Kribbella solani: one gene and its partner. The protein of the gene in region 1 interacts with the protein of each later gene in a pairwise test. Links are inferred from orthologs where the notes say so. Each region holds a gene or a part of one and is shown in the gene's direction. Other genes may lie near its edges.

The links. Proteins that work in one complex are often made in the same cells at the same time.
Region 2: the proteins of uvrA (region 1) and uvrB interact in binary tests that used the Escherichia coli proteins (3 or more experiments, as listed by UniProt). The link is inferred for Kribbella solani from one-to-one orthologs.

The regions. Positions count from the first base shown.
Region 1 is NZ_JACHNF010000001.1:1,549,435-1,555,535, forward strand. What follows is about bases 969-4,632. They hold uvrA (excinuclease ABC subunit UvrA), read left to right. Parts: upstream 969-1,363; coding sequence 1,364-4,432; downstream 4,433-4,632. Other genes in these bases: HDA44_RS06790 (MBL fold metallo-hydrolase), read right to left, coding at 969-1,146; HDA44_RS06800 (hypothetical protein), read right to left, coding at 4,460-4,632. Outside these bases: HDA44_RS06785 (GNAT family N-acetyltransferase), read right to left, coding at 1-403; more of HDA44_RS06790, read right to left, coding at 487-968; more of HDA44_RS06800, read right to left, coding at 4,633-5,356; HDA44_RS06805 (Rieske (2Fe-2S) protein), read left to right, coding at 5,629-6,101. UniProt on the Escherichia coli protein: The UvrABC repair system catalyzes the recognition and processing of DNA lesions. UvrA is an ATPase and a DNA-binding protein. A damage recognition complex composed of 2 UvrA and 2 UvrB subunits scans DNA for abnormalities.
Region 2 is NZ_JACHNF010000001.1:2,398,381-2,403,779, reverse strand. Bases 1,306-4,267 are described here. They hold uvrB (excinuclease ABC subunit UvrB), read left to right. Parts: upstream 1,306-1,714; coding sequence 1,715-3,820; downstream 3,821-4,267. Other genes in these bases: HDA44_RS38480 (AsnC family transcriptional regulator), read left to right, coding at 4,217-4,267; HDA44_RS10790 (VOC family protein), read left to right, coding at 3,830-4,198; HDA44_RS10800 (flagellar basal body-associated FliL family protein), read left to right, coding at 1,306-1,633. Outside these bases: HDA44_RS10805 (hypothetical protein), read left to right, coding at 1-813; more of HDA44_RS10800, read left to right, coding at 845-1,305; more of HDA44_RS38480, read left to right, coding at 4,268-5,215; HDA44_RS10780 (SDR family oxidoreductase), read left to right, coding at 5,392-5,399. UniProt on the Escherichia coli protein: The UvrABC repair system catalyzes the recognition and processing of DNA lesions. A damage recognition complex composed of 2 UvrA and 2 UvrB subunits scans DNA for abnormalities.

The DNA.
Region 1 (6,101 bases):
CGAAGGTGTACGCGGCACCGGCGCGTGCCGCGATCCAGCGCAGCCGGTCTTTCGTGAGCTCGTCGCCGATGCCGTGCCGCCGCCAGTTCGGCGCCACGATCAGGCCGATCAGGTAGTAGCCGCTCGGCGCGGTGGCCGGCGGGTCGTCGGGGGAGAGGTCGTGGCGGATCACCCCGCCGTACCCGACCACCTCGCCGTCGACCTCGGCCACCGCGATGTACCGCTCCGGGTCCTCCAGATCGGCCACCAGGCGCGTACGCCGGTCCGCAACCGATCCACCGGCCCGCGAGACGATCAACCCAGCACACGCCTCAAGATCCGCCCCCACACCCGCCCGCACCCGCACCTCAACCGACAACCGCTCCACGCCGAGCGTCTGCTCCACGCCCAGCGGCCGCTCCACCGCCGGCTGGTTTTGAATGCCCGGCTGCGGGCGGTTGGCGCGTGGTTGGTATTCGGCGAAGCCGCCGGGCTGCCGTCCCGTCGTCACCAGCCGCGTTCGCGCCACTCGGCGACGTGCGGGCGCTCGGTGCCGAGGGTGGTGTCGGAGCCGTGGCCCGGGTACACCCAGGTCTCGTCCGGCAGCGTGCCGAACAGCTTGGTCTCGACGTCGTCGATCAGCGACGTGAAACGCTCCTTGTCGCCATCGGTGTTGCCGACGCCGCCAGGGAACAGCGAGTCGCCGGTGAACACATGCGGCGCGCCGTCGGGGTCGTCGTACACGAGCGCGATCGAGCCGGGCGTGTGGCCCTTGATGTGGATCACCCGCAGGCTGCACCGGCCGACCGCGATCTGGTCGCCGTCGTCGGCCAGCTGGTCGGTCGGTACCGGGATGCCGTCGGCGTCGTGCCGGCCCGCGACCGTGGTGGCGCCGGTGCGCGCGACCACCTCGGCCAGCGCCTCCCAGTGGTCCTGGTGCTGGTGCGTGGTGATCACCCGGGCCAGGCCGCCGTCGCCGATCAGCTGGAGCAGCGTGTCCGCCTCGTTCGCGGCGTCGATCAGGACCTGTTCGTCGGTCTGCCGGCAACGCAGCAGGTAGGCGTTGTTGTCCATCGGCCCGACCGCGACCTTGGTGATCATCAACTTGGCCAGCTCGTGGGTCTGAGCCGGTCCGCCGACGTGTGCGTTTCCGTGGTACTCGGACATCGCGTTTTCTCCCCTGGAGTTCGGTGACTCCGACGATCCTCGCACCTCGGCGACGGCGCGTCATGTCTGGTCCAGAGCGGTCGCGGTGATCGAATATACTTTCGAAGCCGGGTGCCGGATCCGTCGGCGGAAGTTTTTGTCGGTGGGCCTCGTTAGCATGACCGGGCATGCCAGAGATCCACCCGGATACCCCACGAGAACCGCTGAGAGTGAGCTTGTGTCTGACCGTCTGATCGTGCGCGGAGCGCGTGAGCACAACCTGAAGGACGTCTCGGTCGACCTGCCGCGGGACGCCATGATCGTCTTCACCGGCCTGTCCGGGTCCGGGAAGTCCAGCCTGGCCTTCGACACCATCTTCGCCGAGGGCCAGCGGCGGTACGTGGAGTCGCTGTCGGCGTACGCGCGGCAGTTCCTCGGCCAGATGGACAAACCCGACGTCGACTTCATCGAGGGCCTGTCACCGGCCGTCTCGATCGACCAGAAGTCCACCTCGCGGAACCCGCGCTCCACCGTCGGCACGATCACGGAGGTGTACGACTACCTCCGGCTGCTGTTCGCGCGGGCCGGCCGGCCGCACTGTCCGGAGTGCGGTGAGCCGATCGCCCGGCAGACCCCGCAGCAGATCGTCGACCGGGTCCTCGAGCTCGACGAGGGCACCCGGTTCCAGGTCCTGGCCCCGGTGGTCCGCGGCCGCAAGGGTGAGTACGTCGACCTGTTCCGCCAGCTGACCGGTCAGGGCTTCGCCCGGGCCCGGGTCGACGGCGAGACGATCCAGCTGACCGAGCCGCCGAAGCTGGACAAGCAGAAGAAGCACAGCATCGACGTGGTCGTCGACCGGCTGGCGGTGAAGGGCTCGGCGAAGCAGCGGCTGACCGACTCGGTCGAGACCGCGCTCGGCCTGGCCAGTGGCCTGGTCGTGCTGGACTTCGTCGACCTCCCGGCGAACGATCCGCACCGCGAGCGCCGGTTCTCCGAGAAGCTCGCCTGCCCGAACGATCACCCGCTCGCGATCGACGAGCTGGAGCCGCGGTCGTTCTCGTTCAATTCGCCGTACGGTGCCTGCCCGGCGTGCGCCGGCCTGGGTACCCGGATGGAGGTCGACCCGGAGCTGCTGGTTCCGGACCCGTCGAAGTCGCTCGACGAAGGCGCGATCCAGCCCTGGTCGGGGCAGAACGTCACCCAGTACTTCGAGCGGTTGCTGGAGGCGCTGGCGAAGGACCTGAAGTTCCGGACCAGTACGCCGTTCGGGGAACTGCCCGCGAAGGCGAAGAAGGCGCTGCTGACCGGGCACGACAAGCAGGTACACGTCTCGTACCAGAACCGCTACGGCCGCGAGCGGTCGTACTACACGAGCTTCGAGGGCGTGATTCCGTACGTCGAGCGCCGGCACGCGGAGGCGTCCAGCGACACCGGGCGGGAGCGCTTCGAGGAGTACATGCGCGAGGTGCCGTGCCTGGCCTGCAACGGCGCGCGGCTGAAGCCGATCTCGCTGGCGGTCACGCTCGGTGGGAAGAACATCGCCGAGATCAGCGCGATGTCGATCGACGAGGTGCACGCGTTCCTGGTCCAGATGGAGCTATCGGCGCGGGAGAAGCAGATCGCCGAGCGGGTGGTGAAGGAGATCGGCGAGCGGCTGCAGTTCCTGCTCGACGTCGGCCTGGACTACCTGGCGCTGAGCCGGCCGGCGGGTTCGCTGTCCGGCGGCGAGGCACAGCGGATCCGGCTCGCGACGCAGATCGGCTCCGGGCTGGTCGGCGTGCTGTACGTGCTGGACGAGCCGTCGATCGGCCTGCACCAGCGTGACAACCGGCGGCTGATCGAGACCCTGGTCCGGCTGAAGGAGCTGGGCAACACGCTGATCGTCGTCGAGCACGACGAGGACACCATCGACCACGCCGACTGGGTGGTCGACATCGGCCCGGGCGCCGGTGAGCACGGCGGCCAGGTGGTCGTGTCCGGGACCGTCGAGGACCTGCGCAACCACCCGGACTCGATCACCGGGGCGTACGTGTCGGGCCGCCGCGAGATCCCGATCCCGGCGATCCGCCGGCCGCTGACCGAGGGCCGCGAGCTGACCGTGTACGGCGCGCGGCAGAACAACCTGAAGGACATCGACGTGACCATCCCGCTCGGGGTGTTCGTCGCGGTCACCGGCGTGTCCGGTTCCGGCAAGTCCACGCTGGTGAACGACATCCTGTACACGTCGCTGGCGCGGCAGATCTACGGCGCGCGGGCGGTGCCCGGCCGGCACACCAAGATCTCCGGGATGGAGCTGGTCGACAAGGTCATCCACGTCGACCAGTCGCCGATCGGCCGGACACCCCGGTCGAACCCGGCGACCTACACCGGGGTCTGGGACCACGTCCGGAAGCTGTTCGCGGACACTCCCGAGGCGAAGGTTCGTGGGTACCAGCAGGGGCGCTTCTCGTTCAACGTGAAGGGCGGCCGGTGCGAGGCGTGCTCCGGTGACGGCACGCTGAAGATCGAGATGAACTTTCTGCCGGACGTGTATGTCCCGTGCGAGGTCTGCCACGGCGCGCGGTACAACCGCGAAACGCTCGAGGTGCACTACAAGGGCAAGACCGTCGCGGACGTGCTGGACATGCCGATCGAGGAGGCGTCGGAGTTCTTCGCCGCGATCCCGGCGATCTCGCGACATCTGACCACGCTGGTGGAGGTCGGGCTCGGGTACGTCCGGCTCGGTCAGCCGGCGCCGACGCTGTCCGGTGGTGAGGCGCAGCGGGTCAAGCTGGCGTCGGAGCTGCAGCGGCGGTCCACGGGCCGTACGGTGTATGTGCTGGACGAGCCGACCACCGGGCTGCACTTCGAGGACATCCGGAAGCTGCTCGGCGTGCTGAGCGGTCTGGTCGACAAGGGCAACTCGGTGCTGGTGATCGAGCACAACCTGGACGTGATCAAGACCGCCGACTGGCTGATCGACCTCGGCCCGGACGGTGGCCGTCGCGGCGGGACACTGGTCGCGGAGGGTACTCCGGAGGAGGTCGCCGCCAGCCCCGCGTCGTACACCGGTGCGTTCCTGGCCGAGATCCTCAAGGGCCGCGCCGCGAAGCCGAGCGCGAAGCAGGCAGCCGCAGCCATCGCGACCGGGCCCGCGAAGAAGACGGCAGCCGCGAAGAAGACGGCGCCGGCCAAGAAGGCGGCACCTGCCAAGAAGGCGGTATCGGCGACGAAGGCTGTCGCGAAGAAGGCCGCGGTCAAGAAGACGACAGCCAAGAAGTCAGCCCCCGCGACGAAGGCAGCACCGAGAAGGCGGGTCGCTCGCTAGCTGGGTGTCGCCGGACCGTGCACCGCGTCAGCGGCGGAAGAGCTGAAGCAGGAGATGGCGGAGCCAGGTCCGGCGCGGGGTTGGGAGCAGGGACGGGGGGAGGACGGCCTGCGGCGGGTTGGCCAGGGTGACCGGGACTTGCACCATCCGGTCGCCTTGGACCCAGAAGAGGTCCGGGCTGCACTGGTCCGGCGCTCCGCGGTACGAGTCGGCGACGTACTGCGCCAACCGATCCGCGAGCGCCTGGCCCGCGTCCGCCGGGCAGAACGCGACCGTGCTGAGCCGCGGCACACCAACCAGTACGCCCAACCCGACCGACGCCTGGGTGAGGATCTCCTCCCGGTCGACGATCGCCATCGACACCAGCGGATCGTCCTCCCGGTGCAGCACCGAGATGCCGTCGTGGTCGACCGGCCGTAGGTCCGCGATCTCGTCCAGACTGAGCTGCACCGGCGACGGCACCTCCGGCTCACCCAGCCCGAGCATCGAGCGGCGTACGACGGTCAGCCGCCGTAGCTCCGACCCGGTACGGACGAACACCACCACCTCGAAGTGATCGCCGAACGGAATCAACGTGTCCGCGACCGGACCCGCCGTCCGCGCCGACCAACCACGTTGCACGAGCAAAGCACGCTGGCGCTCGCCCACGTCGCCGTACCGGTGCTCCTCGGTGGCGAGCTCGCCTTCCGCGACCACCGCCCGCAACCAGGCCTCGATCTGCTCGGCCCACCGCTGCTGCGGCACCTGGTCACAGCGCTCGATGATCTCGCGGAGCCCGACGACCGCGGACATCTGCAGCGCGCCACGGCCCCAGCCCACCTCGACCGTCCGCTCCGCGCTGTCGACGACGCAGCCCGGGAACCAGATCGGCGCGAGGTCGGCGATCACCCGCATCACTGTCGTGTCGTCGGTCGTGCCTGTCATTTCATGCCTCTCCCACCAGTACAGTGTGCCGGGCCCCAGGGCGGGTGCGGACCGAGTCCCTGCCTCTCGGTGGGTACGCTGCCGAAGGAAACCCTAGCGCCACCGTGGGCCGGTACCGGCACCAGGCGGAAACCCTCAAACGGCGGTTCAATCCGGCCGGGGGTGAACCAATCGGCTGACCCAGTCGTTTGAGTCGTTAGAGAACGTTCAACCACTCAAGCCGGCAGGCTGTCGAAGACCAGCGGCCGGCTGGCTCTTGGAGGTCCGGATTCATGACCGATGACACGACGCGGGACCGGCGGACCGTACTTCGGTGCGCGGCGATGGCGGCGCTCGTGGGCGCCGGCGCGCCGATCCTCGCGGCCTGTGGCGGCAACGACACCAGCGGTACGAGCGGCGGCACCGGCACTGGTACCGCGCCGACCGGGTCCGCGCCGTCTGGTTCCGGGCCGGCCTCAGGTACGCCGTCGGCGGGCGGCGGCGGTACGGTGCTCGGCCCGGTGTCCGATGTCCCGGTCGGCGGCGGGAAGGTGTTCACCGACGCCAAGGTGGTCGTCACTCAGCCGACCGCGGGTCAGTACAAGGGGTTCTCGGCGATCTGTACGCACCAAGGCAACCCGATCGGCTCGGTGGAGAACGGGCAGATCGTCTGCCCGTTCCACAACAGCCACTTCAGCATCACCGACGGCAGCCCTGTCAGCGGCCCGGCCGCCACGCCCCTTCCCGCCGTCAACGTAAAGGTCCA
Region 2 (5,399 bases), 850 kb from region 1 along the record:
CCCGGTCCCGGCCAGGGCCCTGGTGCTGGGCAAGGTCGAGGCCGGAACCGGGGTCGGGGCGGGGCGCCGGGTCCGGGCGGGCCTTCGGGTCCCGGCGGGGCGCCGGGGCCGGCGACCGAGACGAGTTCGGCCTGGGGTGAGAAGGTCGGCCCGCCTTCGTTACGCCGGCCGCCGGCGGCGAAGCAGGGGCCGCGGTTCCCGCCGATCCTGATCCCGATCGGCGCCGGCCTGGTCGTCGTGGTGCTGGTCGCGGTCGCGCTGATCCTGCTGTCCGGCGGCGACGACAAGGCCGGCCCGAACCCGGCGCCGAGTACCCAGTCGACGCCGGCCGCGCCGAAGTCGTCGTACCAGCCGCCGCCGAACGCGCTCGCGGTCGGTTTCGGCGTGTCGCTGGTCCCGGTCGAGGGCTGGAGCCTGGTGACCGCCGAGACCAAGGGCAAGCAGGTCGCCACCTACGCGCCGAACGGGGAACCGCGGGCGTTCTACTGGGTCCGCCAGAAACAGAACGTGACCGCGCAGGCGTACCTGCTCGGCATCGTCGAGGGTGAGACCGCGGAAGAGGTCGCGCAGCTCGGCAACGTACGGAACCTGCCGTGCCCCAAGGACGTCTTGGTGGAGTGCGTCGCGATCGACTACACCTCCACGACCAAGGACAAGTCCGGTGCGGACGTGAAGGTCAAGGGCACGGTCGAGGCGTACCGGCGCAAGGACAACGTGGTCACCGCGCTCGACTTCCGGACCCGCACCGACTTCGCCCAGAAGGCCGAGGCGGACGCGGCGACGATGAAGAAGTCCGTGATCGACAGTCTGTGACGTACCACCGGAACTACCGCGAGGAACAGCTATGAGCCAGCAGTACGGTCCCGGTCCGCATGCGCCGGGCCCACCGCCCGCCCCTGCTCCCGGCGGCCCGGGCGCGCCCGGCGGCTGGGGACCGGGTCCGATGCGGCCGCCGAACCAGCAGCCGAAGAAGGCGAGCCGGACGGCCTGGATCATCATGGTCGGCGCGATCGTCGCGGTGCTGCTGGTGGCCGGTGGCGTGGTGCTGCTGGTGACCGGGAAGGACGGCAAGCCCGCCGCGGAGCAGACACCGGACCCGACCGGCACGCTGTACACGCCGTCGCCGACTCCGTCACCGGACGATTCCAAGGGCCCGAACGACGTCGGCGTCGAGGTCGGCTACGGGATCTGGTTCACGCCGTCGAAGGGCTGGCTGCGGTCACCGGACACGAAGATCTCCGGCCAGAACTACATCCTGCAGCAGTTCAACTCCCGCGGCCTGATCGACGGGTACTACTGGGTCCGGCAGACCACGCTGTACGACGCCAAGGGGTTCGCCGAGCACCTGGCCGACATCGAGACGTCCAGCTACGAGGGCGTCCGGATCGGCAAGACGATCGAGTGCAAGCCGGACAACCCGAAGATCAAGTCCTGTTACGCGGTGTCGTACGACGGTCTCTGGGTGTCACCGAAGAACAAGACGATCAAGATCAAGATGCGCGGCTTCGTGACCGCGTACCAGGACCAGTTCGACCGCGTGACGGCGACCGACGCGGCGCTCGAGGCGCGGGTGTACGACCGCCGGGTGAACGAGCTGAAGTACATGAACAACTCGGTCGTGAAGAGCTTCTGACCTGGGGTTTCAGAAACTGCCTGACCGGGGCGGTGGGGCGGGCGACGAAAAATGTCCGTGCCAGGTCGTACGGTGGGGGACATGAGACAGGTGTCTGAGCTGCAGCGAATGGTCGCCCCGCTGAAGGTGGTGTCGGACTTCGATCCGGCCGGCGACCAGCCCACCGCGATCGCGGACCTGGAGCGGCGGATCAACGCCGGCGAGCAGGACGTGGTCCTGCTCGGCGCGACCGGTACCGGCAAGACCGCGACGATGGCGTGGCTGGCCGAGCGGGTGCAGCGGCCGATGCTCATCCTGCAGCCGAACAAGACCCTCGCCGCCCAGTTCGCGAACGAGCTGCGCAACTTCTTCCCGGAGAACGCGGTCGAGTACTTCGTCTCGTACTACGACTACTACCAGCCCGAGGCGTACGTGCCGCAGACGGACACGTACATCGAGAAGGACTCGTCGATCAACGAGGAGGTGGAGCGGCTCCGGCACTCCGCCACCTGGTCGCTGCTGACCCGCCGGGACGTGGTCGTGGTGGCGACCGTGTCCTGTATCTACGGCCTGGGCTCCGCGGACGAGTACCTGAACCGGATGATCCACGTGAAGGTCGGCACCGAGATGGACCGTGACGGTCTGCTCCGGAAGCTGGTCGGCGTGCAGTACGCGCGCAACGACCTGGCCGGCACCCGCGGCACCTTCCGGGTCCGCGGCGACACGCTCGAGGTGTTCCCGGTGTACCAGGAGCTCGCCGTCCGGGTGGAGTTCTTCGGTGACGAGATCGAGCGGGTGATGACGATGCACCCGTTGACCGGTGAGGTGCTGAGCGAGGAGGACGAGGTCTACATCGGCGCCGCCACGCACTACGTGACCGCGCCGGAGCGGATGGAGAAGGCGATCACCTCGATCGAGGCCGAGCTGGCGGAGCGGCTGGCCGAGCTGGAGCGCAACGGGCAGCTGCTGGAGGCGCAGCGGCTCCGGATGCGGACCACGTACGACATCGAGATGATGCGCCAGATCGGGACCTGTTCGGGGATCGAGAACTACTCCCGGCACACCGACGGCCGCGAGCCCGGGACCGCGCCGCACTGTCTGCTGGACTACTTCCCCGAGGACTTCCTGCTGGTCATCGACGAGTCGCACGTGACCGTCCCGCAGATCGGCGGGATGTACGAGGGCGACATGTCGCGGAAGCGGACCCTGGTCGAGCACGGGTTCCGGCTGCCGTCCGCGATGGACAACCGGCCGCTGCGCTGGGAGGAGTTCCTGGAGCGGATCGGGCAGACCGTGTACCTGTCCGCGACGCCGGGGCAGTACGAGCAGGACAAGTCCGACGGGTTCGTGGAGCAGATCATCCGGCCGACCGGTCTGGTCGACCCCGAGGTGATCGTGAAGCCGACCAAGGGCCAGATCGACGACCTGATCCACGAGATCCGGCTCCGGGTGGAGCGGAACGAGCGGGTCCTGGTCACCACGCTGACCAAGAAGATGTCCGAGGACCTGACCGACTACCTGCTGGAGATGGGCATCCGGACCAGGTACCTGCACAGCGAGGTGGACACGCTCCGCCGGGTCGAGCTGCTGCGCGAGCTGCGGATGGGCGAGTTCGACGTCCTGGTCGGCATCAACCTGCTGCGGGAGGGTCTTGACCTGCCGGAGGTGTCACTGGTCGCGATCCTGGACGCGGACAAGGAAGGCTTCCTGCGGTCCGGGCGGTCGCTGATCCAGACCATCGGGCGAGCGGCCCGGAACGTGTCCGGTCAGGTGTTCATGTACGCGGACAAGATCACCCCGTCGATGGAGCAGGCGATCGACGAGACGAACCGCCGGCGCGCGAAGCAGAACGCGTACAACGAGGCGAACGGGGTCGACCCGCAGCCGCTGCGGAAGAAGATCGCCGACATCACCGACATGCTGGCGCGGGAGGACGCGGACACCGCCGAGCTGCTCGGCTCCGGCCGGACGCAGTCGCGCGGCAAGGCGCCGGTGCCGGGTGGTGGCAAGGCGCGTGCCGGTGAGAAGGCGAAGGAGCTGGCCGGTGGCCTGCCGTCGTCCGACCTGGCCGATCTGATCCAGCAGTTGACCGACCAGATGCACAACGCGGCCGCGGAGCTCCAGTTCGAGGTCGCCGCCCGGTTCCGGGACGAGATCTCCGAGCTGAAGAAGGAGCTCCGCCAGATGACCAACGCCGGCGCGAAGTAAGGACAGGCGATGATCGACCACGTATCGCTGCAGTGCGACGACCTGGCTGCCAGTCGGCGGTTCTACGAGACTCTGCTCGGGGCGCTGGACATCACGGTGGCGATGGACTTCGGGGACGCGCTCGGGCTGGCCGGTCCGGACGGCGACCCGAAGCTCTGGCTCGGCAAGCAGACGACGGGTGGTACGCAGCGCGAGATCCACCTCGCCTTCACCGCCCCGGACCGCGCGACGGTGCAGACGGTGCACGAGGCCGTCACCGCGCTCGGCGCCGAGGTCCTGCACGCCCCGAGGGAGTGGCCGGAGTACCACCCCGGCTACTACGCCGTCTTCGTCCGCGACCCCGACGGCAACAACGTCGAGGTCGTCACCCACGCCTGACAGCCACTCCCGTCCTGAGTGAACGCGTCAACTGATCCGTACGACGAGCTCGACCGGGCGCTGCTGCAGGCGTTGCACCTCGACGCCCGGGCGCCGTTCCGGCGGTTGGGGGAGGTTCTTGGCGTCTCCGATCAGACCGTCGCCCGCCGCTACGCGCGCCTGCGGCAGCGCGGCGCGCTGAGGGTGACGGTGCTGCGTCATGCCGGCCCGGTTCGCGAGGTGCAGTGGCTGCTCCGGGTACGCGCCGTGCCGAGCGCCGCGGGCGAGGTCGCCGACGCCCTCGCCCGCCGCCCCGACACCAGTTGGGTGAACCTCTGCGCCGGCGGCACCGAAATCGAATGCACCGTGTACGGCACGGACGTGGGCCCGCTCCTTCTCGAAGTACTCCCACGCACTCGTCAGGTGATCGACGTCGAGGCCGCGGAGGTCCTGCACGTCTTCTACGGCGGCGCGGGCTCCCCGTACGCCAAACCTGGCCCGTTGACCCCCGACCAGATCGCCGCCCTAACTCAACCTGCTGCCGGCGCCGATTCCAGTACGCCCCGTGGTGACGGCGTGCTTGAAGGGCTTGACCTGCGGCTCTACGAGGAGCTGCGGAGTGATGGTCGGGCGTCTGTCGACCACTTGGCGAACGTTGGAGGCGTGTCCGGCCCGACCGTCCGCCGTCGCCTGCGGGCGCTGGTCGCTGATGGTGTGATCAGCTTCGACATCGATGCCGATCCGCGCCTGATGGGGCTGCCCGCACGCGCGATGCTGCGGTTGGCGGTGAGGCCCGATCGGCTCGACGCGACCGGCCGCGCCCTCGCGGAGCACACCGAGGTCGCCTTCGTGGCCGCGACCACTGGTTCGACATCGCTCTACGCCGCGATCGGCAGCTACTCACCTGGCGGTCTGTACCACTACCTGACCACCGAGATCGCCGCCCTCTCGGGCATCACCCAGGTCAGCCCCACCCCAGTCCTACGCACGGTCAAAGCCGCGACCACCCACTACGGCCCCCACCACCCAGCCGGCTGAACCCACCCGATCAGCTACCCCAACTGGCCGGACTATGGAAGTCATGTCGGATGTCGACGTCGGACCGTGCCTGGCTGTCGAGATGCGCACAGTTCTGACCGGGTTTGCGGGGTTTCACGCGCTTCCTAGGCAGGCTGGGCGGTGGAAACTGTCAAAGCGTGAGGAGTTCGCTGTTCATGACCAT